DNA from 3 places in the Streptomyces sp. NPDC020801 genome. Region 1 is predicted to be linked to each of the others. Evidence: predicted binding sites of a transcription regulator. Region 1 holds the regulator's gene; each other region holds the start of a gene.

Region 1 (9,927 bases):
GAGGACCTCGCCGTCCGGCGTCCAGCCGCGCACCTGGGTCTTCCAGCTTCCCCAGTGCGTCAGCCGCTTGGCGGGGCCGCCGGCCACCGGGGCGATGTGCACCTCGGGCGCGCCGTCCCGGGTGGAGGTCCAGGCGACGGTGGCGCCGTCGGGCGAGATGCGGGGATGGTTCACCGGGACGTTGTCGGCGCTGACCCGCCAGGCTCTGCCGCCGTCCAGCGGTGCGAGCCACACGTCGTCCTCGGCGGTGAAGGCGACCAACTCGCCGTGCAGATGCGGAAACCGGATGTACGCAGGCGATGCAGACGATGCGGACTGAGTCACCTGATCACCCTACGCAGCGACGGCAGCCGAGCACAGGGGTTCGGATCACTTCCTGTGCTCGTCACACCGGGTGCGGGCATGCGCCTACTTGCCCTCCACGGGCCAGCAGGTGGGGTCGCCCTTGCACCAGATCGTCCGGGTGACGGTCACCGTGACGGTCGGCCCGGGCTGTCCGCCGGTCGGCCCGAAGGTGACCGGCGGCCGGTAGGTGGGCCCGGGCGTGGCGTTGCAGTCGCCGAGGCCGTTGACGTGGAACCACACCTTGCCGCCCACCTTGGCGGTCAGGTCCCCGCGCACACAGGCGCCGTCGACGGCCCGGGTGACCTTCCCGGTGACGGTGATCCTCCGTCCGTCCCTGGTCTGCCCCTGGCAGTCGACGGAGGCGACGGTGGTCTCGGACGCCGACGGCGCCGGCTTCCCCGGTGTGTACGCCTTGTTGCCGCCGTCGTAGCCGGCCGTGCAGCTGAGCCAGCGCACGGACGCGTGCTGCCGGTTCAGCTCCGCGGTCGCCGTCCGGTCGGTGGTGTAGGCCACCGCCGCGGAGCTCAGCCCGCCGGGATCACATGCGACGGCGCCGCCCACGGCGAGCGCCGCGAGCCCCGCCACGGCCATCACCCGCCGCCCGCGCGGCAGCCGCCGATTCCGTCTCAATGCCCCCATGCATGGCAGCCTGCCACCGCTCGGCCGCACGCGGTAGAGCGCATACGGCCACCCGGGCGCCGCGCGCTCCCGTGGTGGGCGGACGCGCGAAGCACACAGGTTAGGACGAACCCGGTGACGTGCGCGCCTTCGTCGACGGGGCCCGGTGCCGCGGACCGCTGCGGGAAGCCGGGGAGACGCGTTGCCGGGAGCTGTTCGCGGGCGCCGCGCTCAGCCGCGCAGCAGCAGCCACTCCTGGAGTTCGACGAGATTGCCCTCCGGGTCCTTGAGGTGGGCGACGCGCATACGGTCCGTCATGGGGGCCGGGCCGTGCAGCAGGGTCGCGCCGCGGGCGGTGATCTCGGCGCAGTAGGCGTCGAGGTCGTCGACGCGCAACACCACCAGCGAGCGGTGCCCGGTGGCCTCTTCGCCCAGCTCGCCCAGTACCCCGGCCATCATCTCCCGGTCCTGCAGGGCGATGCCCGCGGACCCGGTGGCGGGGCTGAACTTCTCGTAGGGCCCCTGCTCGGCCCCCGACTGCGGCTTGAGGCCGAGGACTTCGGCGTAGAAGCGGTAGCAGGCGGCGAAGTCGTTGACGAGCAGACGGACTTGGGCGAGTTCCACGGCGTCCCCCTACGGATCGGGACCGGCGGGTCAGGACCAGCGGCCGGTGCGGCCCAGGAGCAGGGCGGCGGCCGCCGTCCCGGCGGTCGATGTACGCAGCACCGTACGCCCGAGGACGTACGCCCTGGCACCCGCGTCCCGGAACTGCGCCAGCTCCTCCGGGGAGACACCGCCCTCGGGACCGACGACCAGCACGATCTCGCCCTCGGCGGGGAGCTCGGCGGCGGCCAGGGGTTCCTCGCCGCTCTCGTGGAGGACGGCGGCGAAGTCGGCCTCGGCGAGAAGTGCGGCAACCTGCTTGGTCGTCGCCGCGTCCGCGACCTCGGGGAAGCGGACCCGGCGGGACTGCTTGCCGGCCTCGCGCGCGGTCGAGCGCCACTTGCCGAGCGCCTTCAGGCCGCGCTCGCCCTTCCACTGCGTGATGCAGCGGGACGCGGCCCACGGGACGATCGCGTCCACGCCGACCTCGGTCATGGTCTCGACGGCCAGCTCGCCCCGGTCGCCCTTGGGAAGGGCCTGGACGACGGTGATACGGGGGCTCTCCTCGGGCTCCTCGGACATCGTGTCGATACGGACGATCAGCCGGTCCTTGCCCTCCGTGCCGGTCACCCGGCACTCGGCCCACCGCCCGGCACCGTCGGTCAGCACGACCCGCTCGCCGGGCTGCAGCCGCTTCACCGAGACGGCGTGCCGCCCCTCGGGACCGTCTAGCACGAACTCCTCGCCCGCTCCGCCCAGTCGGCCGACGACGAACACCGGTGCCGTCATCGCGCGTCACCTCCGAACGAGGGGAGGGCGGACAACGCTGCCCTCGCCGCGTCGAGTTCGGCCGCCAGCACCTGCACCAGCTGCCCGGCGGGCAGCTCGCGGGCCATCCGGTGCCCCTGGCCCGCCCACAGCGCCATGCCCTGCGCATCGCCCGCCTTGGCGGCCGCCATGCGCAGCGGGGCGGCGAGATGGTGCACCTCCGGGTAGGCGGCGGGCGCGTACCGGCCGTGCTCGCGCATGAAACGGTTGACCAGTCCGCGGGCCGGCCGTCCGGAGAACGCCCGCGTCAGCTCCGTACGCGGGAACATCGGGTCGGTCAGCGCCTGCTTGTGCAGGATGTGCGCGCCGGACTCGGGGGTGGTGAGGAACGCCGTGCCCAGCTGGGCGGCGCTCGCGCCGGCGGCGAGCACGGCGGCGATCTGGCTGCCGCGCATGATGCCGCCGGCGGCCACGATCGGCAGGTTCACCGCCTCACGGATCTGCGCGACGAGCGAGAGCACGCCGATGCCGGCGCCGTCGTTCTCCGGCAGGTCACGGTGGGTGCCCTGGTGGCCGCCCGCCTCCACGCCCTGGGCGATCACCGCGTCCGCGCCCGACCGCTGCACGGCGAGTGCCTCCTCGGCGGTGGTCGCCGTGACCAGGATGGTGGTGCCGGCGCGGTGCAGGGAGTCGACGACCTCACGGGTGGGGGCGCCGAAGTGGAAGGACACCACCGGGACCGGGTCGTCGAGGAGCACGGCGAGCTTGGCGTCGTAGCCGTCATCACGTCCGCGGTCCGGGTCGCCGAGCTCGGTCTCGTACCAGGTGGCCTCGCCGGTCAGCTGCTGGGCGTAGAGGTCGACGGCGCCCGACTCCGCGTGCTCGGGCTGCGGCATGAAGACGTTCACGCCGAAGGCGTGTCCGGTCAGCCCGCGCAGCTGCTTGATCTCCTGGTACATGCCGTCGGCCGTCTTGTAACCGGCGGCGAGGAATCCCAGCCCGCCGGCGTCGGACACCGCGGCGGCGAGCTGCGGCCCGGAGGGACCGCCCGCCATCGGAGCCTGCACGATCGGGTGCGGGAAGAGATCGGTCAGTGCGGAGGACATGACCGCATGTTGTCACGTCCTCCGGACAGGTCCGAACCCGGCCGACCTCTGGCACACGCCGGGAGGCAGCCACTGTCCCAGCGGCTGCCTCCCGGCCCGGGACTCGCCTCAGCGGCCGTTGAACGCGTCCTTCAACCGTGAGAACAACCCCTGCTGACCGGGCCGACTGTGCCCTCCCGGGGGCCGACCCCCGGACCCCCAGCCGGACAACCCACTCGCCTCAGCGGCCGTTGAACGCGTCCTTCAACCGTGAGAACAACCCCTGCTGACCGGGCTGGAACTGCCCCTGTGGCCGCTCCTCGCCGCGCAGCTTGGCCAGCTCGCGCAGCAGCCGCTCCTGCTCGGGGTCGAGCTTGGTCGGGGTCTGCACCTCGACGTGGACGATGAGGTCGCCCCGGCCGCCACCGCGCAGGTGCGTGACGCCCCGGCCGTGCAGCGGGATCGACTGGCCGGACTGGGTGCCCGGGCGGATGTCGACCTCCTCCAGGCCGTCCAGGGTCTCCAGCGGCACCTTGGTGCCGAGGGACGCCGCGGTCATCGGGATGGTGACCGTGCAGTGCAGGTCGTCGCCGCGCCGCTGGAAGGTCTGGTGCGGCAGCTCGTGGATCTCCACGTAGAGGTCGCCGGCGGGGCCGCCACCGGGGCCGACCTCGCCCTCGCCCGCGAGCTGGATACGGGTGCCGTTGTCCACACCGGCCGGGATCTTCACCGTCAGGGTGCGGCGCGCACGGATGCGGCCGTCGCCCGCGCACTCCGGGCACGGGGTGGGCACCACGGTGCCGAAGCCCTGGCACTGGGGACAGGGGCGGGAGGTCATGACCTGGCCCAGGAAGGACCGGGTGACCTGGGAGACCTCGCCGCGGCCGCGGCACATGTCACAGGTCTGGGCGGTGGTGCCCGGGGCGGCGCCCTCGCCGTTGCAGGTGTTGCAGACGACGGCCGTGTCGACCTGGATGTCCTTCGTCGTGCCGAAGGCCGCCTCGTCCAGCTCGACCTCGAGCCGGATCATCGCGTCCTGGCCCCGGCGCGTGCGCGAGCGCGGCCCGCGCTGCGAGGCGGTGCCGAAGAACGCGTCCATGATGTCGGAGAAGTTGCCGAACGCCCCGGCCCCGAAGCCGCCCGCGCCACCGCCGCCGGCCTGCGAGAGCGGGTCGCCGCCAAGGTCGTAGACCTGCTTCTTCTGCGGGTCCGACAGCACCTCGTAGGCGGCGTTGATCTCCTTGAACCGCTCCTGGGTCTTCGGATCGGGGTTGACGTCCGGGTGCAGCTCGCGCGCGAGCCGCCGGAAGGCCTTCTTGATCTCTTCCTGCGACGCGTCGCGGCGCACGCCGAGAACGGCGTAGTAGTCCGTGGCCACCTACGACTCCGCCAGGATCTGTCCGACGTACCGTGCCACTGCGCGTACCGCTCCCATCGTTCCCGGGTAGTCCATGCGGGTCGGTCCGACCACGCCGAGCTTGGCCACTGCCTCGCCGCCCGAACCGTAGCCCACCGACACGATGGACGTGGAGTTGAGTCCTTCGTGGGCGTTCTCGTGACCGATGCGCACGGTCATGCCCGGATCCTGTGTCTCGCCGAGCAGCTTCAGCAGGACGACCTGCTCCTCCAGCGCCTCCAGGACGGGCCGGATGGTGAGCGGGAAGTCGTGCCCGAAGCGGGTGAGATTGGCGGTGCCGCCGATCATCAGCCGCTCCTCGTTCTCCTCGACGAGGGTCTCGAGGAGGGTGGACAGCACCGTGGCGACCGTACCGCGGTCCTCGATGTCGAAGGCATCGGGCAGGTCCTCCACCAGCTGCGGGACGTCCGTGAAGCGGCGGCCCGCGACCCGGCTGTTCAGCCGTGCCCGCAGATCCGCGAGCGAGGTCTCCCCGAACGGCTCCGGGCAGTCGACCATCCGCTGCTCGACCCGGCCGGTGTCCGTGATCAGCACGAGCATCACCCTTGCGGGCGCCAGCGACAGCAGCTCCACGTGCCGCACGGTGGAACGGGTCAGCGACGGGTACTGCACCACGGCGACCTGCCGGGTCAGCTGCGCGAGCAGCCGCACCGTACGGGCCACCACGTCGTCGAGGTCGACGGCGCCGTCCAGGAAGTTCTGGATGGCGCGCCGCTCCGGCGCGGTCATCGGCTTGACCCCGGCCAGCTTGTCGACGAAGAGCCGGTACCCCTTGTCGGTGGGGATGCGGCCCGCGCTGGTGTGCGGCTGGGCGATGTAGCCGTCGTCCTCCAGCGCGGCCATGTCGTTGCGGACCGTGGCCGGGGAGACGCCCAGGCTGTGCCGTTCGGTGAGGGCCTTGGAACCAACCGGCTCCTCGGTGCCGACGTAGTCCTGGACGATGGCGCGCAGCACCTGAAGCCTTCGCTCACTGAGCATCGCGCACACCTCCAGAGTCGTCCCTCGGCTCCCCGCCTGGCACTCGGCGCATACGAGTGCCAGCTCTACGCGGCCCAGTGTACGGCCGAGGGGTACACCGGCGGCAAGGCTGGTCCGGGGAAGACCGGGTCCCGTCGCCGCCCGGCGGGCGGGGGATCGGTGACAGGGCCTAGCGTCGCGGTATGACGGTGACTTGGGAAGAGCTGGGCTGGGAGCCGTTGGCCGGCGGGGTCGGCCGGGTCCGGCTTCCGGTGTGGGACTGCACGGCCGGACTGGTCCTCGGGAAGGGCTCGGCCCTGCTCGTCGACGCGGGGTCGAGTCTCGAGGAGGGTGCGCTGTTGCGCGCGCAGGCGCGGGAGTTCGCCGGTGGCCCTGTGACGCTTCTCGCGCTGACGCACCCGCACTTCGACCACGTCTTCGGGGCGGCGCGGTTCCCGGAGGCCGAGGTGTTCGCCGCCGAGGGGTCGTACGCCGTGTTCGACGACGAGCGCGCGCGTGCGGAGCTGTGCGCGGACGCGGTGGCCAACGGGCTCCAGGCTCAGGCGGCGGACGAGGCGGTGGCGGCCCTGCCGCGCCGGCCCGGCCGCGAGGTCTCCGGCCGGCTCGCCCTCGCCCTGGACGGCGGCCCGGAGGTGCTGCTGGCGAACGTGGGTCCGGGCCACACCGCGCACGACCTCGCGGTGGTGGTGCGGGGTGACCGGCCCGTGGTGTTCTGCGGCGACCTGGTCGAGGAGTCCGGCGAGCCCCAGGCGGGCCCCGACGCCGTGCCGTCCCACTGGCCCGCCGCCCTGGACCGGCTGCTGGAGCTGGGCGGCGAGGACGCTCTGTACGTCCCCGGTCACGGAGCGGTGGTGGACGCGGCCTTCGTCCGGGCCCAGCGCGACGCCCTGGCGGAACACTTCGGCGTGTCGGGCTGATCGGCTCCGGGGTTGTCCATATCGTCACTCGAATGCGCCCACCGGTCTCCCGCCACCGCCCTTCCGACGAGGGCCCTCCGGGCCCGCGCCACCGTTCGTACTCCCCCGACCTGACCCCTCCCTGGAAGAAGTCCGGGCCCGTTCCGGAGGTCCGGGCCGAGCCCGGTCTGGTCGTCGAGGAGCCCGCCACCGGCTTCTGCGGTGCGGTGATCCGCTGCGAGGCGGGCACGGTGACCCTGGAGGACCGCTTCGGCAAGCACCGGGTGTTCCCGCTCCAGCCGCGCGGCTTCCTGCTGGAGGGCCGGGTGGTGACGCTGGTGAAGCCGTCGCCGGGTCCGGTAGGTCCCACCCGTACGGCATCCGGTTCGGTGGCCGTCCCCGGGCCACGCGCGCGCGTGGCCCGCGCCGGGCGCATCTATGTGGAGGGCCGGCACGACGCCGAACTGGTCGAGCGGGTGTGGGGCGACGACCTGCGCATCGAGGGCGTGGTCGTGGAGTACCTGGAGGGCGTCGACGACCTGCCGTCGATCGTCGAGGAGTTCGCGCCCGGCCCGGACGCCCGCCTCGGCGTCCTGGTCGACCATCTGGTCCCGGGCACCAAGGAGTGGCGCATCGCCGAGTCGGTGACCAGCGAGCACGCCCTGGTGGTCGGTCACCCCTACATCGACATCTGGGAGGCCGTGAAGCCCTCCTCCCTGGGCATCGAGTCCTGGCCCCGCGTCCCCCACGGCCAGGACTGGAAGACGGGCGTGTGCCGGGCCCTGGGCTGGCCGGAGAACACGGGGGCCGCCTGGCAGCGGATCCTGTCCCGGGTGCGGTCGTACAAGGACCTGGAACCGGAGCTGCTGGGCCGGGTGGAGGAGCTGATCGACTTCGTGACGGGGCCGGCGTAGCGCCGGCCGCGCTCAGTCCACCAGGTCCCGCACCACCGCGTCTGCCAGCAGCCGCCCGCGCAGGGTGAGCACTGCGCGTCCCGCCTGGTACGGCCCCTGCTCCAGCAGGCCCTCGGCCAGCGCGCGCCGGGACGCGGCGAGGCCCTCTTCGCGGAGCAGGGAGAGCGGCACCCCCTCCCGCAGCCGCAGCTCCAGCAGAATCCGCTCCACCCTGCGGTCCTCGTCCGTGAGGAGCTCCCGCCCGGCCCCCGGGGAGCGGCCATCGGCGAGGGCCGCGGCGTAAGCCCCCGGGTGCTTGACGTTCCACCAGCGCACGCCGCCCACGTGGCTGTGCGCGCCGGGGCCCGCGCCCCACCAGTCGGCGCCGCGCCAGTACAGCTCGTTGTGCAGACAGCGGCCGGATTCCGACGTCGCCCAGTTGGAGACCTCGTACCAGTCGAAGCCCGCCGCGGACAGCGTCTCCTCCGCGATCAGGTAACGGTCGGCGTGCACGTCGTCGTCCGTCATGGGGACCTCGCCGCGGCGGATGCGCCGGGCGAGCTGCGTGCCCTCCTCGACGATCAGGGCATACGCGGAGACGTGGTCGGGGCCGGCGCCGAGGGCCGCGTCCAATGAGGCCCGCCAGTCGTCGTCGGACTCGCCGGGGGTGCCGTAGATCAGGTCGAGGTTGACGTGCTCGAAGCCGGCCGCGCGGGCCTCGGCCACGCAGGCCTCGGGACGGCCGGGCGTGTGCGTGCGGTCCAGAACCCTCAGCACGTGCTGCCGGGCGCTCTGCATGCCGAAGGAGATCCGGTTGAAGCCACCCTCCCTGAGCGCCGTCAGATACGCCGGGTCGACCGACTCGGGGTTGGCCTCCGTCGTGACCTCGGCGTCCGCCGCCAGGCCGAACTCCTCGCGGATCGCACCCAGCATCCGCACCAGGTCGCCGGCGGCCAGCAGCGTGGGCGTACCGCCGCCGACGAAGACCGTGCGGACCTCGCGCGGGTCGTCGCCGAGGACCTTGCGGGCGAGGCGGACCTCCTCGGCCAGGGTCCCGGCGTAGTTGTCGCGGGAGGCGAGCACGCCGCCGGTGCCGCGCAGCTCGGTGGCGGTGTAGGTGTTGAAGTCGCAGTAGCCGCAGCGGGTCGCGCAGTAGGGGACGTGCAGGTAGAACCCGAGGGGCCGGCCGGCCGCCCCGGCGAGCGCCCGCGCGGGCAGCGCGCCGTCGCCGGGGACGGGCTCGCCGTCGGGGAGTGCGGAAGGCATGCCCTCCATTGTCCAGCACCGGCCGGGGAAACCATTCGCCGGCCGTCGGCGGGTGGTGCGGCGGCTATTCGGCCTGGAGCACCAGCAGGGCGAGGTCGTCCTCCGGCGGCCCGTCCCCGAACTCGTGCACCAGCCGCTGGATGCGCTCGGCGATCGGTTCCGCGTCAAGCCCGGCGCACCCGGCCAGGGCCGCGGCCAGCCCGTCGGCGTCGTCGAACTGGCGGGAGCCCGAACGCCGCTCGGTGACCCCGTCGGTGACGCACAGCAGGCTGTCGCCGGGTTCGAGCGCGAAGGTGTCGCAGGTGTACGTCTCGTCCTCGATCACCCCGAGCAGGGTCTGCGGCCGCCCGGCGGTACGCACGTCGCCCTCGCGTCCGAGGACCAGCGGCAGCGGGTGGCCGGCCGAGGCGAGGGTGCAGCGGACGCCGCCGTCGAAGGGGGCGAGCTCGCCGTAGAGGAGGGACAGGAAGCGGGTCTGGGGGCCCTCGCCAGGGGCCGGGGTGCGGCCGCCGGCGGCCACCAGGACGCGGGCGGCGGCGTCGGCGGCCTCGGTGGCATCGTCGAGGAGGAGCTGGTTGAGGCGGTCGAGGACGTCCGCCACGCCATAGCCCTCGCGGGCCAGCAGGCGCAGCCAGGGCCGGGCCAGCCCGATGACGACGGCGGCCTCGGGGCCCTTGCCCTGGACGTCGCCCACGGCGAAGCACCAGCGGCCGTCGCCCGCCGGGAAGAGGTCGTAGAAGTCCCCGCTCGGGCCGCCCTTGTCGCACGGCTCGTAGACGAGGGCGCTGCGCATGCCGGGGATCTCGGCGACGGCGCCGGGCAGCAGGCCGCGCTGGAGGACGGCGCTGATGGTGGCCTGGCGGGCGTACTGCCGGGCCGCGCCGATGGCGAGCGCGACCCGGCGGCCGAGGTCCTCCACCAGGCCGGTGATCTCGTCGGGGAAGCGGAGCAGCCCGGCCCGGCCGATGACCAGCGTGCCCAGCGGCCGGCCGCCGGCGACCAGACGGTAGGCGAGCGCGGAGCCGTCCACCGCGTGCGGGCCGAGGGCCTGGCCGGGC
Region 2 (9,927 bases), on a different contig from region 1:
GGAGCGAGCCGTCCGGGCGTACCTCGTACGAGACCGGGCCGCGATTGGACGCGACCAGCACCTCGGCGCCGTGCGTTGAAGCCATGGTCCTCAACCTAGCCCGGCCCGGAAACGCTCAAACGTACGGTTCCGCTTCGTAGCGGGCCGTATACGACGAGGCCGGGGTTTTACGCCACCTTCCGGGATGCATACTCCGCGATCTCGGTCATCGGCGGCCGTTCCTCGGTGTCCACCGAGTACGTGCGCGGCTCGAAGCCGTCCTGCCCGCGCTCGAACTGGGTGAGGCAGGGACGGACGAGGTGGCCGCGGGCCAGCCGCAGCTGGGCGGTCCGGTAGATCGCGGCGGCCATCCGGCCCAGCGCCTGCCCGTCCTGATGCCGGTGTTTGCGCACGCCGACGTCCACCTGGGCGAGCGCGTCCAGGCCGACCAGGTGCAGGGCGTCGACCAGCATCCCCAGCTCGACGCCGTAGCCGACGGGGAACGGCAGCTGCTCCAGCAGCGAGCGGCGGGCCGCGTACTCGCCGCCGAGCGGCTGCACGAAGCCGGCCAGCTGCGGCCAGTGCATGTTGAGCAGTGGGCGTGCCATCAGCTCCGTGACCCGTCCGCCCTGCCCGGCCGCGGTCGTGCCCGGGGCGCGCCCGTCGGACACGGTGAGCGGGCGGTCGTACATGGCCTTGACCAGTTGCACGTCCGGCTCGGTGAGCAGCGGGCCCACGATCCCGGTGACGAAGTCGGAGGAGAACTCCTTCAGGTCGGCGTCGACGAAGCAGATGACGTCCCCGCGGGTGACGAGCAGGGAGCGCCACAGGACCTCGCCCTTGCCGGGCACCGCCGGCAGGCGCGGCAGGATCTCGTCGCGGTGCATCACCCGGGCGCCCGCGGCGGCGGCCACCTCGGAGGTGCGGTCGGTGGAGCCGGAGTCGACCACGACGATCTCGTCGACGAGCGGCACCTGGTCCATGAGGTCGTGGCGGATCACGGCGACGATGTCGCCGACCGTCTCCTCCTCGTTCAGGGCGGGCAGCACGACGGAGACCGACTGACCGGTGCGCTGCTTGGCGGCCAGGATCTGGTGGAGCGGGCGATCGGTCACGGACCAGGAGCGGGTGGCCAGCCAGCGCTCGACTTCTTCCAGCACAGTCAGCGGCTCCTCACTGTTGTCTCGCGGTTCGGACGACTATCTCAACTGTCCTGGCCTTCGGTTACAGTCTTGAACAACGCGGATGACCATCGCATGTCGGGGGTCGCCGCCGCTCAACAACCGCATACAGCTCATCCAGAGGGGCAGAGGGACACGGCCCGATGAAGCCCCGGCAACCCTCCAGCCGGTTCTCGTAGACCACCGTTGATCGTCCAGTCGTGGATCAGCGTCGACGGTCACCGCGAGGCTCCCGGCTAGGGAAGGTGCCAAATCCGTCTCACGGCGAGATGCGTCGTGAGGAAGATGAGGAGAAAGGGCCTCGCCTCCATGGCTGTGCAGACTGTTGCAAGCAGCACCGACTCCACCGTAGACCTCGGTCCCGCCGCGGCGCTGAGCTGCCGCGAGTGCGGCCATCGCGTGCCCCTCGGCCCGGTCTTCGCCTGCGAGGAGTGTTTCGGCCCGCTGGAGATCGCCTACGACTTCTCGGCCTACGACGCCGAGGAACTGCGCAAGAGGATCGAGGCGGGCCCCGCGAACATCTGGCGCTACGCGCCACTGCTGCCGGTCCCCGCGGACGTGGCGACCAAGCCGAACCTGAACCCGGGCTGGACCCAGCTCGTCCAGGCCGACCACCTCGCCCGCGAGCTCGGCGTCGACGCCGGCAAGCTCTTCGTCAAGGACGACTCCGGCAACCCGACGCACTCCTTCAAGGACCGGGTGGTCGCCCAGGCGCTGGAGGCGGCGCGCGCGTTCGGCTTCACCACCCTGTCCTGCTCCTCCACCGGCAACCTCGCCGGTGCCGTCGGCGCGGCGGCCGCCCGGGCCGGCTTGCGCTCCTGTGTGTTCATCCCGCACGACCTGGAGCAGGGCAAGGTCGTCATGGCCGCGGTCTACGGCGGCGAGCTCGTCGGCATCGAGGGCAACTACGACGACGTGAACCGCTTCTGCTCCGAGCTGATCGGCGACCCGGCCGGCGAGGGCTGGGGCTTTGTCAACGTCAACCTGCGGCCGTACTACGCCGAGGGCTCCAAGACGCTGGCGTACGAGATCTGCGAGCAGCTCGGCTGGCGGCTGCCGGACCAGATCGTCGTCCCGATCGCCTCCGGCTCGCAGCTCACCAAGGTCGACAAGGGCCTGCAGGAGCTGATCAAGCTCGGTCTGGTCGAGGACCGGCCGTACAAGATCTTCGGCGCCCAGGCCGAGGGCTGCTCGCCGGTGTCCACCGCCTTCAAGGCCGGGCACGACGTGGTCCGGCCGCAGAAGCCGAACACCATCGCCAAGTCGCTGGCGATCGGCAACCCGGCAGACGGCCCCTACGTCCTGGACATCGCCCGCCGCACGGGCGGCGCGGTGGAGGACGTGACGGACGAGCAGGTCGTGGACGCGATCAAGCTGCTGGCGCGGACCGAGGGCATCTTCGCGGAGACGGCGGGCGGGGTGACGGTCGGCGTGACGAAGAAGCTGATCGAGGCCGGCCTGCTCGACCCGACGAAGACCACCGTCGTCCTCAACACCGGCGACGGCCTGAAGACCCTGGACGCCGTCGCGGGCACGGGGCTCACCGCGACCATCCGCCCCAGCCTGGAGTCGTTCCGGGAAGCCGGTCTGGCGTAGACCGTCGCGCTGCGGGCCGATGGGCCGGTCGCGCAGCTTCCCCGGGCGCGCGGTTTCCCCGCGCCCCTGGGGCGTTGCCCAGCCGTATCCGCGAGACACCACCGGAGGTTTCACCGCATGAGCGTGACCGTTCGCATCCCCACCATCCTGCGCACCTACACGGGCGGGCAGGCCGAGGTGAGCGCCGAGGGCGCGACCCTCGCCGAGGTCATCTCCGACCTGGAGAAGAACCACACCGGCATCGCCGCCCGCGTTCTTGACGACCAGGGCAAGCTGCGCCGCTTCGTCAACGTCTACGTCAACGACGACGACGTCCGCTTCGAACAGGGCCTTCAGACCGCCACCCCGGACGGTGCGGGCGTCTCCATCATCCCGGCGGTCGCCGGCGGCTGATCATTACCATCGGTAACATCCGTTACGCAGAGTTCATCGAATTGCCCCCTCCGTAAGAGAAGCGGAGGGGGCAATTCCGTGTGATTGAGCGCGGTACAGTTGGGGAACGCGCTCCTGATCTCGGGGTCACGGGCCCTGGATTCCTGCCGCGGGCCCGACAAGAAGTAGCCAAAGTGCGAGGGCATTTCGCGGCATTTGTCTTGTTTGCGGGGCCCGACTTGCCCTGAATTCAGGTGAATTCTCACCACATTCCGGACCGTGTGCGTCCAGAATTCTCGTCCGATTGACCTGTTGCAGACGGCAGTTGGACAGATACATTCAGCCGCGGTCGACGCGTTCCGGCGCACACCCCCATTCCACGGGGGGTGAGGTCTGACCCGGGTCCGCGAAGTGTGGATCTGTGCAAGGGCCAGTAATAGGGGAGTTAGGCATGGCTCAGGGCACCGTCAAGTGGTTCAACGCGGAGAAGGGGTACGGCTTCATCGCGGTCGACGGTGGTGCGGACGTCTTCGTCCACTACAGCGCGATCCAGATGGACGGCTACCGCACGCTGGAAGAGGGCCAGCGGGTCGAGTTCGAGATCTCGCAGGGCCAGAAGGGTCCGCAGGCCGACATGGTCCGCGTCACGGCCTGAATCGCGCGACCACCGCAAGCAATCTTCTTCTTTCGAAGGGCTCGCACCTCCGCTGGGGTGCGGGCCCTTCGGCGTGTCCGGCCGCCACCTGCTCCGGCGCCGGCCGCCGCCGCGGCGTACCCGTGTTCGCGCCCGGCTGAGTCGCCTGCCGGACCCCCCGGAGGCGCTTGCACTCGATGGGGTCGAGTGCTAATCATTGGCGTTAGCACTCTGAAGGTGAGAGTGACAACGAAGGACCGGGTCGGTGAGGCCCGCAGGCCGGGTGGGGCAAGGAACCACAAGGCCGGCGAGCCGTCCGTCGCGGGCGCGGGCGCGGTCCGAAGGAATCACCCCCAGTCCTGGAGGGACCACTTCACATGGCCAAGATCATCGCGTTCGACGAGGAGGCGCGGCGCGGCCTCGAGCGCGGCATGAACCAGCTCGCGGACGCCGTCAAGGTGACCCTCGGCCCCAAGGGCCGCAACGTCGTCCTCGAGAAGAAGTGGGGCGCCCCCACGATCACCAACGACGGCGTCTCCATCGCCAAGGAGATCGAGCTCGAGGACCCGTACGAGAAGATCGGCGCCGAGCTGGTCAAGGAAGTCGCCAAGAAGACGGACGACGTCGCCGGTGACGGTACGACCACCGCGACCGTGCTCGCCCAGGCGCTGGTCCGCGAGGGTCTGCGCAACGTGGCCGCCGGTGCCAACCCGATGGCCCTGAAGCGCGGCATCGAGAAGGCCGTCGAGGCCGTCTCCGCCGCCCTGCTCGACCAGGCCAAGGAGGTCGAGACCAAGGAGCAGATCGCCTCCACCGCCTCCATCTCCGCCGCCGACACCCAGATCGGCGAGCTGATCGCCGAGGCCATGGACAAGGTCGGCAAGGAAGGCGTCATCACCGTCGAGGAGTCGCAGACCTTCGGTCTGGAGCTCGAGCTCACCGAGGGCATGCGCTTCGACAAGGGCTACATCTCCGCCTACTTCGCGACCGACATGGAGCGCATGGAGGCGTCGCTCGAGGACCCGTACATCCTCATCGCCAACTCCAAGATCTCCTCGGTCAAGGACCTGCTCCCGCTCCTGGAGAAGGTCATGCAGTCGGGCAAGCCGCTGCTGATCATCGCCGAGGACGTCGAGGGCGAGGCCCTGTCGACCCTGGTCGTCAACAAGATCCGCGGCACCTTCAAGTCCGTCGCCGTCAAGGCCCCGGGCTTCGGTGACCGCCGCAAGGCCATGCTCGGCGACATCGCCATCCTCACGGGCGGCGAGGTCATCTCCGAGGAGGTCGGCCTCAAGCTGGAGAACGCGTCCCTGGACCTCCTGGGCCGCGCCCGCAAGGTCGTCATCACCAAGGACGAGACCACCATCGTCGACGGCGCCGGCTCCGCCGAGCAGGTCGCGGGCCGGGTGAACCAGATCCGCGCCGAGATCGAGAACAGCGACTCCGACTACGACCGCGAGAAGCTGCAGGAGCGCCTGGCGAAGCTCGCCGGCGGTGTCGCGGTCATCAAGGCCGGTGCCGCCACCGAGGTGGAGCTCAAGGAGCGCAAGCACCGCATCGAGGACGCCGTGCGCAACGCCAAGGCGGCCGTCGAGGAGGGCATCGTCGCCGGTGGTGGCGTGGCCCTGCTGCAGGCCTCCCAGGTGTTCGAGAAGCTGGAGCTCGAGGGCGACGAGGCGACCGGCGCCAACGCCGTGAAGCTGGCCCTGGAGGCCCCGCTGAAGCAGATCGCCGTCAACGGTGGTCTCGAGGGCGGCGTCGTCGTGGAGAAGGTGCGCAACCTGGCCGTCGGCCACGGTCTGAACGCCGCCACCGGCGAGTACGTCGACATGATCGCCGAGGGCATCATCGACCCGGCGAAGGTGACCCGTTCCGCGCTGCAGAACGCCGCCTCCATCGCCGCGCTGTTCCTCACCACCGAGGCCGTCATCGCCGACAAGCCGGAGAAGGCCGCCGCGCCGGCCGGCGGCGGCATGCCGGGCGGTGACATGGACTTCTGATCCTTCCGAGGATCGGATCCGTCCTGCACGTACCGAGGGCGGCACCTCCTGCTGATGCAGGAGGTGCCGCCCTCGGGTGTTTCAGTCGGCGTATCGCTTGAGCGGCTCGGTGTCGAGGGTGATGCTCACGGGGGTGGGACATCCACGGTGGCGCCCCAGGGGCAGGACCGGGACTGCTGGTAGCGGCCGTCCCTGGGCTCGCTGTAGACGACGACCGTGGCGTTGTCCCGGTCGATGAGGAGGTAGACGGGGATGTCGACCCCCGCCTAGCCGACGGGAAGCGGACAGGGGTGTATTGGGGCGGGCGGGGGAGCGTTCACCCCTGCATGCGCCGCAGAGACCGCCCGGGAGGACCTCCGGAGGCCCGGGGCGATCGGGTGATCCAGCGTGAGCCTCCGCCCGAGTCCGCCGCTGCCACGCACTCCCTCCCCCGGCGCAAGTGGCCCGCGCGGTGCCGTGAGGCGCTGAGGCGTGTTCCCGCTCACAACTGCGCGGCGGTGGAATGGCGTGGCGGACGGCACAGTTGCCACCACTGCACAGTGCATGCGCGTGCACATACCATTTGGTATCCGATCCGCTCTGCCGAGGAGACCTCCACGTGACCGCCACCGCCTCCGAGTCCGCCTCCCGCGCGGCACAGATCCTGTCCCGTCCCGTCACGCTGAACGGCCTGACCGTTCCCAACCGGATCGTGATGGCGCCGATGACGCGCATGTTCTCGCCGGGCGGCATCCCGGGCGAGGACGTGCTGTCGTACTACGCCCGCCGCGCCGCCGCGGGTGTCGGCCTGATCGTCACCGAGGGCACGTACGTGGGACACGACTCGGCCGGTGAGAGCAGCCGGGTGCCCCGGTTCCACGGGGAGGAGCAGCTCGCGGGCTGGGCGAAGGTCGCCGAGGCCGTGCACGCGGCGGGCGGCACGATCGTGCCGCAGCTGTGGCACATCGGCATGGTCCGCAAGCCGGGCCGGCCGCCGTTCGCGGACGCGCCGCCGGTCGGCCCCTCCGGGCTGCGCATCGGCGAGTCCGAGGTCACCGGCAAGGCGATGACGCAGACGGACGTGGACGACGTCATCGGCGCCTTCGCCGAGGCGGCCGCGGCGGCCGAGCGCATCGGCTTCGACGGTGTGGAGCTGCACGGCGCCCACGGCTACCTGCTCGACCAGTTCCTCTGGGCGGGCACCAACCGCCGCACCGACGCCTACGGCGGCGACCCGGTGGCCCGTAGCAAGTTCGCGGCGGAGATCGTGGCGGCGGTGCGCGCGGCCGTCTCGCCCGCCTTCCCCGTCATCTTCCGCTACTCCCAGTGGAAGCAGGAGGCCTACGACGCCCGGCTCGCCGAGACCCCCGAGGAGCTGGAGGCGATCCTGGCCCCGCTCGCCGCGGCCGGCGTGGACGTCTTCCACGCCTCCACCCGCCGCTACTGGCTCCCGGAGTTCGAGGGCTCGGACCTCAACCTCGCGGGCTGGACGAAGAAGCTGACCGGCAAGCAGGTCATCACCGTCGGTTCGGTCGGCCTGGACGGCGACTTCATCAAGGCCTTCATGGGCGAGGGCGCGGCGATCGGCAGCCTGGACAACCTGCTGGACCGCATGGAGCGCGACGAGTTCGACCTGGTGGCCGTGGGGCGCGCGCTGCTCCAGGACCCCGAGTGGGCGGCGAAGGTGCTGGGCGACCGCTTCGAGGAGCTGAAGCCGTACGACGCGGCGGCGCTGAAGACGCTGAGCTGACGCACGGGACCGAGAGGTCCGCGATCGGGGCGGTGCCCGGCGGGGGGCGGGCACCGCCCACGGCCGGCGTGGTGGCGGGGCCGGTGCCGGCGTGCCGGCCCCGCTCGGCCACCCGGTCCGGACCCTGCGCGCCGCCCTCCGGGAACGGCTTTTCGCACCGTCCTCGCGGTCGGCGCCTAAAGGTTGCCCATCGGCTCGATGTCGACCCGCACGGGGTTGCCCCAGATCCGCACCACCTCGTAGTCGGTGAACTCGTGCACCAGCCGGTAGGCCATCGCGGCGCGCGGGGCCCGGCGCTGGGCGTTGATGAACGACTCGGCCTCGCGCCGGTCCCGGCGCGGGGTGCCGCACAACTGCCACTCCCGTCCGTTCCACAGCTCCGGCAGCCAGCGCTGCTGGGGCTGCGGCCGGTCCCCGCGCACGCCGTAGCGGGAGGGGGCGCGGTCGGCGGGCTCGGCGGCCGGGCGGGCGTACGACGCATAGGCGTCGTCGACCTCGGAGCGGCGGGCGGCCCGCCGCCGGGTTTCGCAGAGCAGACAGAGGTCGGGGGCGCTCTCGTCCACGGGCCCCTGGGGGTGCTCCCGGCAGCGGGTCGCGGGCGCGGCCGTGGTGACGGTCTCGTCCAGCAGCTCCAGGGCACGCCGGAGATCCGCCTTGACCTCGTGCAGCTTGGCGTCGGGCGTGTCGGCGGCCAGGGACTCGCCGTGCTCCCCGAGGAGACGGAGGGCCCGGCCGAGCGCGGTGAGCTGGGCGTGGTTCATGGTGCCAGTGTGCAGCGGCCGTCGGCGACCGTGATGCCGAGGTGCACCTGGTCGCGCCGAGCGCCGAACGATTCGGTCAGGTGCATGCAGAACGCGGCGTCCGTGCCGCCTCCGGTGACCGTGAAGTCGGGGGAGTCGCCCTCCTCCCGGACCATGGCGCCGAAGGACGGGCCCGCGCCGGTCTTGTCGATGGCCTCCTCCATGAGCAGGCCGTACTGGTTGTAGCCGTCCCAGTCGTCCCTGGGCTGCGGCTCCTGCTCCAGTGCCGTGGCCGCCTGGTGCGTGGCGCTGCGCAGCTCGCTCTCGCTCCAGTGCGAGTCGTCGTACTGCCAGAGCAGGACCGCGCCCGTGACCGCGAGCGAGAAGAAGATCGCCGCCAGTCCCGCCCGGCTGCGCGGGTTGTAGACGTAACCGCTCGGCGACGACCTGCTCCTGACGAGGAACGGCTCGTCCTCCCGTGCCTCGCTCAACGGCCCCCCCGCGCCGTCGACCCCAGCGCCGCCCGCAGATGACCGCCCGACTCCTCCAGGAGGCGGGCGGCCGTCGGGCCGTCGACGTCCGCGAGGAGCGTGAGGATGGCGTTCTTGACCTCGCCGTCGGTGGTGGCCAGGGCCTTCTCGATCTCGTCGTCCGGTGCGCCCGTGGCCAGGGCGACGATACGGCGGGAGCGGGCGCGGAGCTTGTCGTTGGAGGCGCGCACGTCGACCATCAGGTTTCCGTAGGTCTTGCCCAGGCGGATCATCGTGATCGTCGAGAGCATGTTCAGGACCAGCTTCTGGGCGGTGCCGGCTTTCAGCCGGGTGGAGCCGGTGAGCAGTTCCGGGCCGACGACGATCTCGATGCCGTGCTCGGCGGCGGCCGCGAGCGCGCTGTCGGCGTTGCAGGCCAGGCCGATGGTCAGGGCGCCCAGCCGCCGGGCGTGCTCGACCGCGCCGATGGCGTACGGGGTGCGGCCGGAGGCCGAGATGCCGACCACCGTGTCGGCGGCCGTCAGCCGCAGCGCGTCGAGCGCCTCCACCGCCAGTTCCGTTGAGTCCTCCGCCCCCTCGACCGAGGTCACCATGGCCTCGGGGCCGCCCGCGATCAGGCCGACGACCCGCGACGGCTCGGTGTTGAAGGTCGGCGGGCACTCCGAGGCGTCCAGTACCCCCAGCCGGCCCGCCGTGCCCGCGCCGGCGTAGATCAGCCGCCCGCCGCGTGCCATCCGCTCGGCCACCGCGTCGATCGCGGCGGCGATCTGCGGCAGCCGCTCGGCCACGGCGGCGGGCACGGTGGTGTCCTCGGTGTTCATCAGCCGCGCGATCTCGAGCGTGGGCAGCCGGTCGATGTCGGACAGCTCGGGCCGGAACGCCTCGGTCGTCAGCGACTCCAACTCGGCGCGCAGCTCACGGTAGTGGGACGTGGAGGTCATCAGAGGGCGACTCTCTTTGTGCGATGCGGTACGGCGGATCGGTGGCTGGGGCAGGGCAGGGCGGATCGGTGGTTGGGCGGGACGGGTGAGCTCGGTCCGGAGGACGGGCGGGCTAGCGCCGCGTTCCGCCGCCGCGCGGACTGTGCCGGTGGGCCAGTGCCTCGTACGACGCCGCCAGGGCCGGCGCCGCCGTCTCGTACGTCCGCTGGGCCACGCCCACGAACAGACAGTCGACCACCAGCAGTTGGCTGGTCCGGGAGGACA
Region 3 (9,927 bases), on a different contig from region 1:
TCATCTCCTTAGATCGGAGATGTACGGTCGTTGGCACCGTATCCGCCACGAACGGCTACAAGGGGTCACGTAATGGCAGATTTCTCCCGCCTTCCCGGACCGAACGCGGACCTGTGGGACTGGCAGCTGCTGGCTGCCTGCCGCGGCGTGGACAGCTCGCTCTTCTTCCATCCCGAGGGCGAGCGCGGGGCGGCTCGGAGCGCTCGAGAGAACTCGGCGAAGGAGGTCTGCATGAGGTGCCCCGTCCGTGCGGAGTGCGCGGCACACGCCTTGGCGGTGCGCGAGCCGTACGGAGTGTGGGGCGGCCTGACCGAGGACGAGCGCGAAGAGCTCATGGGGCGGGCACGGAACCGGCTGGTGACGGCATCGTCGACCAGCGGGGACCCCGCCTCGAACAACTGAAGGAAACGTTTCTTCGTCATTTGGCCTATCTACCGGCAAAAGGGCACGCCCGCGCGTGCCCTTGTTTTCGCCGTTCGCGGCCCTACCCGGCGCTCGCGCGCGCCAGTTCCTCCAGGGTGGCGGCCACCGCCGGCACCTGGGCCAGGTCGGGCAGGGTGAGCGCGACGATCTCCCGCCGCACCGCCGGCTCGAGCTCGACGATGCGCGCGCCCCGGGGCCGTACGGACTCGATCGCGAGCTGGGGCAGGACGGCGACCCCCAGTCCCGCCCCCACCAGTCCCACCACGGCCGGGTAGTCGTCGGTGGCGAAGTCGATGCGCGGCGTGAAGCCGGCGCTCTCGCACGCCCGCACCAACTGGCCGCGACAGCGCGGACAGCCTGCGATCCACGGCTCGCCCGCGAGTTCGCCGATGGCGACGGACCCCGCGCGGGCCAGCCGGTGCCGCTCGGGCACGAGTCCCACGAGCCGGTCGGTGAGCAGCGGCCGGACGACCAGGTCCTCCCACTCCTTCGCGCCGGCGGCGCCCTCGTAGCGGAAGGCGAGCGCCACGTCGCAGTCGCCCTCGCGCAGCAGCTCGACCGACTTCGGCGGCTCGGCCTCCTCGAGGGAGACCCGGGTGCCGGGGTGCGCGGCGCGCAGCGCGGCGAGCGCGGTCGGCACGAGCGTGGAGCTCCCGCTCGGGAAGGAGACGAGCCGCACGCGTCCGGCCCGCAGCCCGGCGATGGCGGCGACCTCCTCCTCGGCGGCGGTGAGCCCGGCGAGGATGCCGCCCGCGTGCCGGACGAGCGCCTCGCCGGCCTGTGTCAGGCGCATCTCGCGGCCGGTGCGCACCAGCAGCGGGGTGCCCACGGACGATTCCAGGGCCTTCATCTGCTGACTGACGGCGGGCTGGGTGCAGCCCAGCTCGCGCGCCGCCGCCGAGAAGGAGCCGCCGGCGGCCACGGCGCGCAGCACACGGAGATGACGAGCCTCGATCACCGTCCAAGCATAAGCGAGTCTTGGGACGTATGCCGAATATTGCGTCGACACTTTGACATCCGCTCCCCTACCGTGCGGGCATGAAGCTTCTGTCGGTCAACCTGGGCCGCCCGCGGGCCGTGCCGTACACCGACCAGCCCGAGGGCCTGACCGGCATCGACAAACGTCCGGCCGACGGGCCGGTGCGGGTGGCGGCGCCCGGGGCGAAGGGCGTCGGGGCGAGCGGTCTGGCCGGGGACTCGGTGTGCGACACGCGGCACCACGGAGGCGACGACCAGGCGGTCTACGCGATGGCGCGCGAGGACCTCGACGAGTGGGAGCGCGAGCTGGGCCGCACCCTGCCGAACGGCTCCTTCGGCGAGAACCTCACCACGCAGGGCATCGACGTGTCCGGCGCGCGGATCGGCGAGCGCTGGCGCATCGGCCCGCCGGCCGGCCCGTCGGTGCTGCTGGAGGTCACCTGCGGCCGGATTCCCTGCCGTACCTTCCAGGGCCATCTGGGTGAGCAGGGGTGGGTGAAGCGGTTCACGCGCAGGGGGGCGCCGGGCGCGTATCTGCGGGTCCTGGAGCCGGGCGAGATCCGGACGGGCGACCCGATGGAGATCGTGCACCGCCCTGACCACGACGTGACGGTGGCCCTTCAGTTCCGGGCCGTCACGACCGAGCGCTCCCTGCTGCCGCGCCTGCTCGCCGCGGGTACGGCGCTGCATCCGGAGTCGCTGGCGGCGGCGCGGAAGTACCTGGAGGCGTCCGCGGGCTGACCGTGGGTCACCGGCTGTCCCTCCATCTGATCGTCATCGATCGGAAGGACTCGTGCGGAGATCGGAGTCACCCGCTCCCGGCCACTAATCTTTCGTCATGACAACGGCTCTGATTACGGGATCGACCGCGGGCATCGGCGCCGCGTTCGCGCGACGGCTGGCGGCGGACGGGCACGACCTCGTACTGGTGGCGCGGGACACCAAGCGCCTGCGCGACCAGGCGACCGAGCTGCACGACCGGCACGGCATCGAGGCGGAGGTGCTGACGGCCGACCTGGCGACGGACAAGGGCATCGAGGCGGTCGCCGCCCGGCTGGGTGACCGCCGCAACCCCGTCGACCTGCTGATCAACAACGCGGGCTTCGGCAACAAGGGCCGCTACCTCGACGTGCCGATGGCCGACGAGCTCAAGATGCTCAAGGTGCACATCGAGGCGGTGCTGCGGCTGACGTCGGCGGCGACGGAGGCGATGCGCGAGCGCGGCCGTGGCGGGGTCGTGAACGTGGCGTCGGTGGCCGCCTTCGTGCCGCGCGGCACCTACGGGGCGTCGAAGGCGTGGGTCGTGCAGTTCACGCAGGGCGCGGCGCGGGACCTGGCCGGCACCGGTGTACGCCTGATGGCGCTGTGCCCCGGCTTCGTGCGCACCGAGTTCCACCAGCGCGCCGGGATGGGCACGGACAACATCCCGAACTGGATGTGGCTGGACGCGGACAAACTGGTCGCGGCGGCCCTGGCGGACCTGGCCCGCGGCAGGACCCTGTCGATCCCGGACCCTCGCTACAAGGCGCTGATGGGCCTGGTGAAGGTGACACCGCGCGGCCTGCTGGGCGGCATCACGTCGAAGACCGGGCGCAAGTACGGACCGCAGTGAAGGTACGGAGCCGGCGCTACGGAGGTGACGTCGTCGCCCCGGTGGGAAAATGGCCCTGACGGAAGCCGGACCAGGGGGGCCGGAGGCGGCGTCATGACCTTTGTACAGCTCATCGAGTGCAGGACGAGCCGGTTCGACGAGATGAACCGGCTGATGGACACCTGGGTCGAGCAGACCAGGGGAAAGCGGACCGCCTCGCACGCGGTGGTCGGCAAGGACCGCTCGGACGGTGCGCACATCGTCGAGATGGTGGAGTTCCCGTCGTACGAGGAGGCGATGCGGAACTCGAAACTCCCGGAGACCGACGAGATCTTCCGGAGCATGGTCGCCCTGTGCGACGAGACGCCCACGTTCACCGACCTGGACGTGGTACGGGACGAGCCGTTGTACGCGGTGACCGCGCGGCGGCTCTTCGAGACCCTGGCGACGGCGGGCGACCTGCCGCCGCTCAACGATCTGCTGGACGAGGACGTGCACAGCCACGACCCGGTCAACCCGCAGGACACGATCGGCCTGGACGCCGTCTGCGGCGAGTACCGGATGTGGCGGAACGCCTTCGCCTTCACGTTCACGATCGAGGACCTGATCGCCCAGGGCGAGAGGGTGTGCGCCCGCTGGACCTGGAACGCCACCCACAAGGGCGACTTCCTGGGCATCGCGCCCACCGGGAAGCAGGTCACCATGACCGGCACGACGATCATCCGCTTCGCCGGCAGCGGCAAGATCGCCGAGACCTGGTGGCAGCACGACCAGCTGGGCCTGCTGCAGCAGCTGGGAGCGCTGGACGAGCTGGAGAACTGAATGCGGTAACGGCACGGCGAAGGCCCGGCCCCCTTCGGCAGGGGGACGGGCCTCGGTGTTTGCCGAAGTACGTCAGTACGTACGTCAGTACATACGTCAGTGCGCGTGGCCGTGGCCGTGGCCCGCGGCGGCCGGCTCTTCCTCTTCCTTCTTCTCGACGACCAGGGTCTCGGTCGTCAGGAGGAGGGAGGCGATGGAGGCGGCGTTCTCCAGGGCGGAGCGGGTGACCTTGACCGGGTCGATGACACCGGCCTTGATCAGGTCGCCGTACTCGCCGGTGGCGGCGTTGTAGCCGCTGCCCTTCTCCAGCTCGGCCACCTTGGAGACGATGACGTAACCCTCGAGGCCGGCGTTCTCGGCGATCCAGCGCAGCGGCTCGACGGCGGCCTTGCGGACCACGGAGACACCCGTGGCCTCGTCGCCGGTCTTGCCGAGGTTGCCCTCGAGCACCTTCACGGCGTGGACGAGCGCGGAGCCACCACCGGAGACGATGCCCTCCTCGACCGCGGCGCGGGTCGCGGAGATGGCGTCCTCCAGACGGTGCTTCTTCTCCTTCAGCTCCACCTCGGTGGCGGCGCCGACCTTGATCACGCACACGCCGCCGGCCAGCTTCGCGAGGCGCTCCTGGAGCTTCTCGCGGTCCCAGTCGGAGTCGGTGTTCTCGATCTCGGCCTTGATCTGGGCGATGCGGCCCTCCACCTCCTCCTTCTTGCCGGCGCCGTCGACGATCGTGGTGTCGTCCTTGGTGACGGTGACGCGGCGGGCGGAGCCGAGGACGTCCGGGCCGACCTGGTCGAGCTTGAGGCCGACCTCCTCGGAGATGACGGTGGCACCGGTGAGGACGGCCATGTCCTGCAGCATCGCCTTGCGGCGGTCGCCGAAGCCGGGGGCCTTGACGGCGGTGGCGTTGAAGGTGCCGCGGATCTTGTTGACGACCAGGGTCGACAGGGCCTCGCCCTCGACGTCCTCGGCGATGATCAGCAGCGGCTTCGAGGAGTTCGCCTGGATGATCTTCTCGAGGAGCGGGAGCAGGTCCGTGATCGCGGAGATCTTGCCCTGGTGGATCAGGATGTACGGGTCGTCGAGGACGGCCTCCATACGCTCCTGGTCCGTCACGAAGTACGGCGACAGGTAGCCCTTGTCGAAGGCCATGCCCTCGGTGAAGTCCAGCTCCAGACCGAAGGTGTTGGACTCCTCGACGGTGATGACACCGTCCTTGCCGACCTTGTCCATCGCCTCGGCGATGAGCTCGCCGACCTGCTGGTCCTGCGCGGACAGCGCGGCCACGGCGGCGATGTCGGACTTCTCGTCGATCGGGCGGGCCGAGGCGTGCAGGTCCTCGGAGACGGCCTTGACCGCGGCGTCGATGCCCTTCTTCAGGGCGGCCGGAGAGGCACCGGCGGCGACGTTCTTCAGGCCCTCGCGTACCAGCGCCTGGGCGAGCACGGTGGCGGTGGTGGTGCCGTCACCCGCGATGTCGTTGGTCTTGGTCGCCACCTCCTTCACCAGCTGGGCACCGAGGTTCTCGTACGGGTCCTCGATCTCGACCTCGCGGGCGATGGTGACGCCGTCGTTGGTGATGGTCGGGGCGCCGAACTTCTTGTCGATGACGACGTTGCGGCCCTTGGGGCCGATCGTCACCTTGACCGTGTCGGCAAGCTTGTTGACGCCGCGCTCGAGGGCGCGACGGGCGTCCTCGTCGAACTTCAGGATCTTCGCCATGGCAGCGGGAGCCCTCTCGGAAATCTGGGTGAAAAAGACGCTGCGCCCCGGGCGCCCGGCTTCTTATCGGTCGCGGGGGCCAGGGGCGCAGCTCAAAGCAGGAGTGCTTCGAAGTGAATTACTTCTCGATGATCGCGAGCACGTCGCGGGCCGAGAGAACGAGGTACTCCTCGTTGTTGTACTTCACCTCGGTGCCGCCGTACTTGCTGTAGAGCACGACGTCGCCGACCTTGACGTCGAGCGGAAGGCGGTTGCCGTCCTCGAAGCGGCCCGGGCCCACGGCCAGGACGACGCCCTCCTGGGGCTTCTCCTTGGCAGTGTCCGGAATGACCAGGCCCGAGGCCGTGGTCTGCTCGGCGTCCAGCGGCTGGACCACGATGCGGTCCTCGAGCGGCTTGATGGCAACCTTGGAGCTGGCGGTCGTCACGATCCGACCTCCCCCTTCGGAGATCTCACGGGGTTAACTGTCTGAGGTGGCGACCAGGTCGATCCGTCGTCGCGGGTGCCGGACCTGCCCGTCGCTGTGTTGGCACTCTCCAGGGAGGAGTGCCAGACCCGAGACTATGACCGTCGTTAGCACTCGGTCAAGCGGAGTGCCAATTGCCTGCGGCGCGTCGGCGGTGGCTTCGTTCCGATGCACGTCCACGCAAGGCGCCGTGCGGCATGGCGGACCCCGGACGGACTGTTGATGCGAACCCACTTCCGTAGCACCGTACATACATGCGTTCTCGTCCCGACTCCGCCGACGCCGTCACCGGTGGCCTGCTGCTCCTGCTCGTGCTGGTGGCGGACGTGACGGCCGGGATGCTGGTCGTCATCGTGCTGGCCGTGCGCGGGCTGAGCAGGATGGACGTGCCCGGCGGCGACACGTCCGGACCGCCGCTCGTCGACTGGGTTCCGCTGTTCTGCTACTGCGGTTTCGCGCTGGCGGCCGGGGTGGCCGGGGTCCTGCTGGTGCGGGGCGGCAACCGGTTCACCGGGGCCGTGCAGCTGGCGCTCGCCCTCGTCGTGGCGGGCGCCGCGCTGGGGGCGTGGCGCGACGCGCAGGCCCATTCCCACTTCCCCTCCACTCCCCCGTCCGACCGGCTGGTCAACGCCTCGCACGTGTCAGGGGGGTCCCGGGTGCCCCAGGCGTCAGAGGTGACGCAGGTGTCAGAGGTGACGCACGTGTCACAAGTGGCACAGGTGGCGCGAGCGGCACATGCAGCGCATGCGGCGCAGGTGTCAGAGGTAGTCCTGCAGCCGGCCCACCGTCAGGTCCGCCTCCTGGACGCGGCGCAGCAGCCGCACGGTGCGTTCACACAGGGTCGGGCCGTCCAGGTCGTCGTCGTCCGAGGCGACCAGGAGGATGTCGCCGGGACGTAGGGCGTGGCGGCCGTGGGCGAAGTGCAGGTCGGTGTCCTGCATCGAGGCGCGCCACAGGACGACCGCCGAGACCCCGCAGTCGGCGGCGGCGCGCAGCGTGGTGCGGTCGTACGAGCCGTAGGGCGGCCGGAAGAGGCGGGCGCGGACGCCGAAGCGGGCGCGGAGCTTGTCCCGCTGACCGCAGATCTCGGCGCGCTGGCCGGCGTAGGGCAGGCCGCGCAGCGCGGGGTGGTCCAGGGTGTGGTTCTGCAGGTCGGCGCCGACCGACCGCAGACGCGCGAAGTGCCCGTACCCCGGTCCGACGACACTGTCCGTGAGGAACATACTGACCGGAAGCCGCAGGTCACGGACCATGTCGACGAACCGCGGATCCTTCTGGGCCCCGTCGTCGTAGGTGAGGAAGACGACCTTGTCGGCGGTCCGGACGTGGTCCACGACCGGGGGCAGGCCCGGTTCCGGGGCGCCGGAGGGAAGCCCGAGCGGACGGACCGACGGCCGCCCCGGCGGCGCGGGCAGCGGCGCCGTGAGGCCCCAGCGCCGGTACGGCTGCACGGCGGCCGGGTTCGCCGGCCGCACCCGCTGCGCCGCCTTCCGGCCCAGTCGCTCGATCGGGTCCACCGACTGTGCGCAGCCGGTGAGGAGCGCGGCCGCGAGCAGGCCCGCGGCCGTGCGTCGCAGCCGCGGCCTCACAGGTAGTCCTCCAGCCGGGCCACGGCGTACCCCTCGGCCGTGACCTTGTTCAGGAACCGGCGCATGTCGTCGACCATCGTGCCGTTCCAGTCGTCGCGGCCCCGGAAGTGCGTGAGGACGATGTCGCCGCGGCGCATCCGCTGGTCGTCCTCGCGGTACTCCCAGTGGTCGACGTAGACCTCCTCGTTCCAGATCGGCGCGTACTGGATGCCGCAGGACTTGGCGGCGCGCAGGGTGTCCTGGTTGTAGTTGCCGTAGGGCGGGCGGAAGACCTTCGGGCGCTTGCCGAACTGCTTCTGCATGATGTCCTGCATGTCGCAGATCTCGTGCCTCTGCTCCTCGTAGGACAGACCGGGCAGGTAGGGGTGGTGCAGGGTGTGGTTGTTGAGGGTGATTCCGGAGGCCTGCATCTTCCGGAAGTAGCCGTAGTCGTCCTTGATCAGGTAGTTGCTGAGGAAGGCCGTGTACGGGATCTTCAGGTCGCTCATCATGCGCAGGAACGCGGGGTCCTTCTCCGAGCCGTCGTCGATGGTGAGGAAGACGATCTTCTCCTTGGTGGGGATCGTGGTGAAGACCGGGGGCAGGTTCCAGTCCTCCTGGTGACCCACCTCGAAGCCCTCGCGGGCAGTGATCATCGGCTTGGTTGCGGGCGGCGGCGGGGGCGTCAGCGGAACCTGCTCGAGCCCCCAGCGCCTGGCGGCGGCCGCCCGGGCCTGGTACGAGCCCGTCAGCCGGTTGGCATAGGAGTCGAGGGCGCGGGCCGGGGGTGCCTGGAGGCGCTGCTGGCCCTGGGCCGGGCGGACCGGCGCGGCGGGCTGCGCGCAGGCGGAGGCGAGGGCGGCGACGGCGAGCCCGGCGAGTGCGGCGCGGACACCGGGCTTCCGGAGTCCGCGCTGTCCCCGGACTCCCTGCTTCATCCGATACGCGACCTTTTTGTCATTTTGTACTACTACTCTCATGGCGCCGGATCCTCGCAGGCCGCCGCCGGGAACCCGCGACGACACCGCGGCCGGAAGCACACCATCCACCGACCGGCCCAATGAGCCGGTGCACCACCGGCCGACCGACAATGAACCGGTGACCGAACCGCTCCACGCCTTCGCCTCGCTGCTCACCCCCGAGGGCCGCGCCCTCCTGGACGAGGTGCGCGACACCGGCCCCGCCGGCGAACTCGCCGTCGCCACCCGGCTGCGCCGTGAACACCCCGCCGAACTGGTGTCGGCGGCGCTCGGCCAGGCCCGGCTGCGGCAGCGGGCGGCGGCGAAGGTCGGGGACGAGGACGCGCGGCGGATGTTCTTCACGCCGAACGGGGTCGAGCAGTCCACGCGGGCGACCGTGGCGGCGTACCGGGCGCGGCGGCTGCGCGAACTCGGCGTGTCCTGTCTGGCCGACCTGTGCTGCGGGATCGGCGGCGACGCGATCGCCCTGGCCCGCGCCGGGATCCGCGTCCTCGCCGTGGACCGGGACCCGCTGACGGCGGCCGTGGCACGGGCGAACGCCGAGGCCCTGGGGCTCGCCGGCCTGATCGAGGTACGGGAGGCGGACGTCATGGACGTCGACACCGCCTCCTACGACGCCGTGTTCGTGGACCCGGCACGCCGGGGCGTCAGACAGGGAGGGGCCGCGCAAAGCGCGTCGGTGCGGGGCGGTGGCCGGACGACGGGCGGGCGGATCTTCGACCCCGAGGCGTACTCGCCCCCGCTGTCCTGGGCCGTCGGCGCGGCCCTCGCCGCACCGCACGCCGCCCTGAAGATCGCGCCGGGCGTCCCGCACGAGGCGATCCCGCCGCAGGCCGAGGCCGAGTGGATCTCCGACGGCGGGGACGTGAAGGAGGCGGTGCTGTGGTTCGGCACCGAACCGGGGCTGGTGCGGGCGACCCTGCTTCCCGGCCCCCACACCCTGCGCGGCCGCGGCCTGGCCGATCCCCGGGTCCGCCCGCCGGGCCGCTACCTCTACGAGCCCGACGGCGCCGTCATCCGCGCCCACCTGGTCGCCGAGGTCGCCGCCGGCCTCGACGGCGGCGGACTGATCGACGAGACCATCGCCTACGTCACCGCGGACGAACTGTGCCCCACCCCGTACGCCACCGCCTACGAGATCACCGACCGGCTCCCCTTCAACGTCAAGAAGCTCAAGGCGCTGCTGCGCGAACGGCAGGTCGGCATCCTCACGGTCAAGAAGAGAGGCTCGGCGGTCGAGCCGGAGGAACTGCGCCGCAAGGTCCTGCCCAAGCCGCACGGGACCGGCTCCACGACGGTCTTCCTCACCCGGGTCGCCGGGGCCCCGACGATGCTGCTGGGAAACCCCGCCTAGTGCCGTGGCCGGAAAGGACTGCA

What was found. Region 1 encodes HrcA, which represses chaperone genes, less so after heat shock. Its sites were predicted from a motif close to TTNGCACTCNGNNNNNCNGAGTGCNAA; they were not measured.
Region 2: the regulator HrcA is predicted to act here: its motif matches at 3,950-3,976, upstream of groL (chaperonin GroEL).
Region 3: the regulator HrcA is predicted to act here: its motif matches at 6,110-6,136, upstream of groES (co-chaperone GroES).

Annotation. Positions count from the first base shown of each region.
Region 1 covers NZ_JBIRST010000002.1:538,287-548,213, forward strand. The annotation lists gene ACH4UM_RS07315 (S41 family peptidase) at 1-324, opposite strand, end outside; gene ACH4UM_RS07320 (hypothetical protein) at 409-984, opposite strand; gene ACH4UM_RS07325 (VOC family protein) at 1,195-1,587, opposite strand; gene ACH4UM_RS07330 (16S rRNA (uracil(1498)-N(3))-methyltransferase) at 1,618-2,355, opposite strand; gene ACH4UM_RS07335 (nitronate monooxygenase) at 2,352-3,440, opposite strand; gene dnaJ (molecular chaperone DnaJ) at 3,661-4,797, opposite strand; gene hrcA (heat-inducible transcriptional repressor HrcA) at 4,798-5,814, opposite strand; gene ACH4UM_RS07350 (MBL fold metallo-hydrolase) at 5,997-6,731, shown strand; gene ACH4UM_RS07355 (DUF3097 domain-containing protein) at 6,764-7,624, shown strand; gene hemW (radical SAM family heme chaperone HemW) at 7,637-8,869, opposite strand; gene ACH4UM_RS07365 (SpoIIE family protein phosphatase) at 8,934-9,927, opposite strand, start outside.
Region 2 covers NZ_JBIRST010000009.1:158,390-168,316, reverse strand. The annotation lists gene ACH4UM_RS20480 (trehalose-6-phosphate synthase) at 1-85, opposite strand, end outside; gene ACH4UM_RS20475 (glucosyl-3-phosphoglycerate synthase) at 168-1,139, opposite strand; SAM riboswitch class I at 1,271-1,452, shown strand; gene thrC (threonine synthase) at 1,470-2,756, shown strand; gene ACH4UM_RS20465 (MoaD/ThiS family protein) at 2,874-3,149, shown strand; gene ACH4UM_RS20460 (cold-shock protein) at 3,580-3,783, shown strand; gene groL (chaperonin GroEL) at 4,140-5,762, shown strand; gene ACH4UM_RS20450 (NADH:flavin oxidoreductase) at 6,361-7,491, shown strand; gene ACH4UM_RS20445 (hypothetical protein) at 7,668-8,252, opposite strand; gene ACH4UM_RS20440 (hypothetical protein) at 8,249-8,722, opposite strand; gene murQ (N-acetylmuramic acid 6-phosphate etherase) at 8,719-9,663, opposite strand; gene ACH4UM_RS20430 (MurR/RpiR family transcriptional regulator) at 9,776-9,927, opposite strand, start outside.
Region 3 covers NZ_JBIRST010000001.1:265,364-275,290, reverse strand. The annotation lists gene ACH4UM_RS01400 (WhiB family transcriptional regulator) at 73-402, shown strand; gene ACH4UM_RS01395 (LysR family transcriptional regulator) at 485-1,381, opposite strand; gene ACH4UM_RS01390 (MOSC domain-containing protein) at 1,462-2,142, shown strand; gene ACH4UM_RS01385 (SDR family NAD(P)-dependent oxidoreductase) at 2,240-3,013, shown strand; gene ACH4UM_RS01380 (ester cyclase) at 3,107-3,814, shown strand; gene groL (chaperonin GroEL) at 3,911-5,536, opposite strand; gene groES (co-chaperone GroES) at 5,655-5,963, opposite strand; gene ACH4UM_RS01365 (polysaccharide deacetylase family protein) at 6,761-7,591, opposite strand; gene ACH4UM_RS01360 (polysaccharide deacetylase family protein) at 7,588-8,508, opposite strand; gene ACH4UM_RS01355 (methyltransferase domain-containing protein) at 8,669-9,904, shown strand.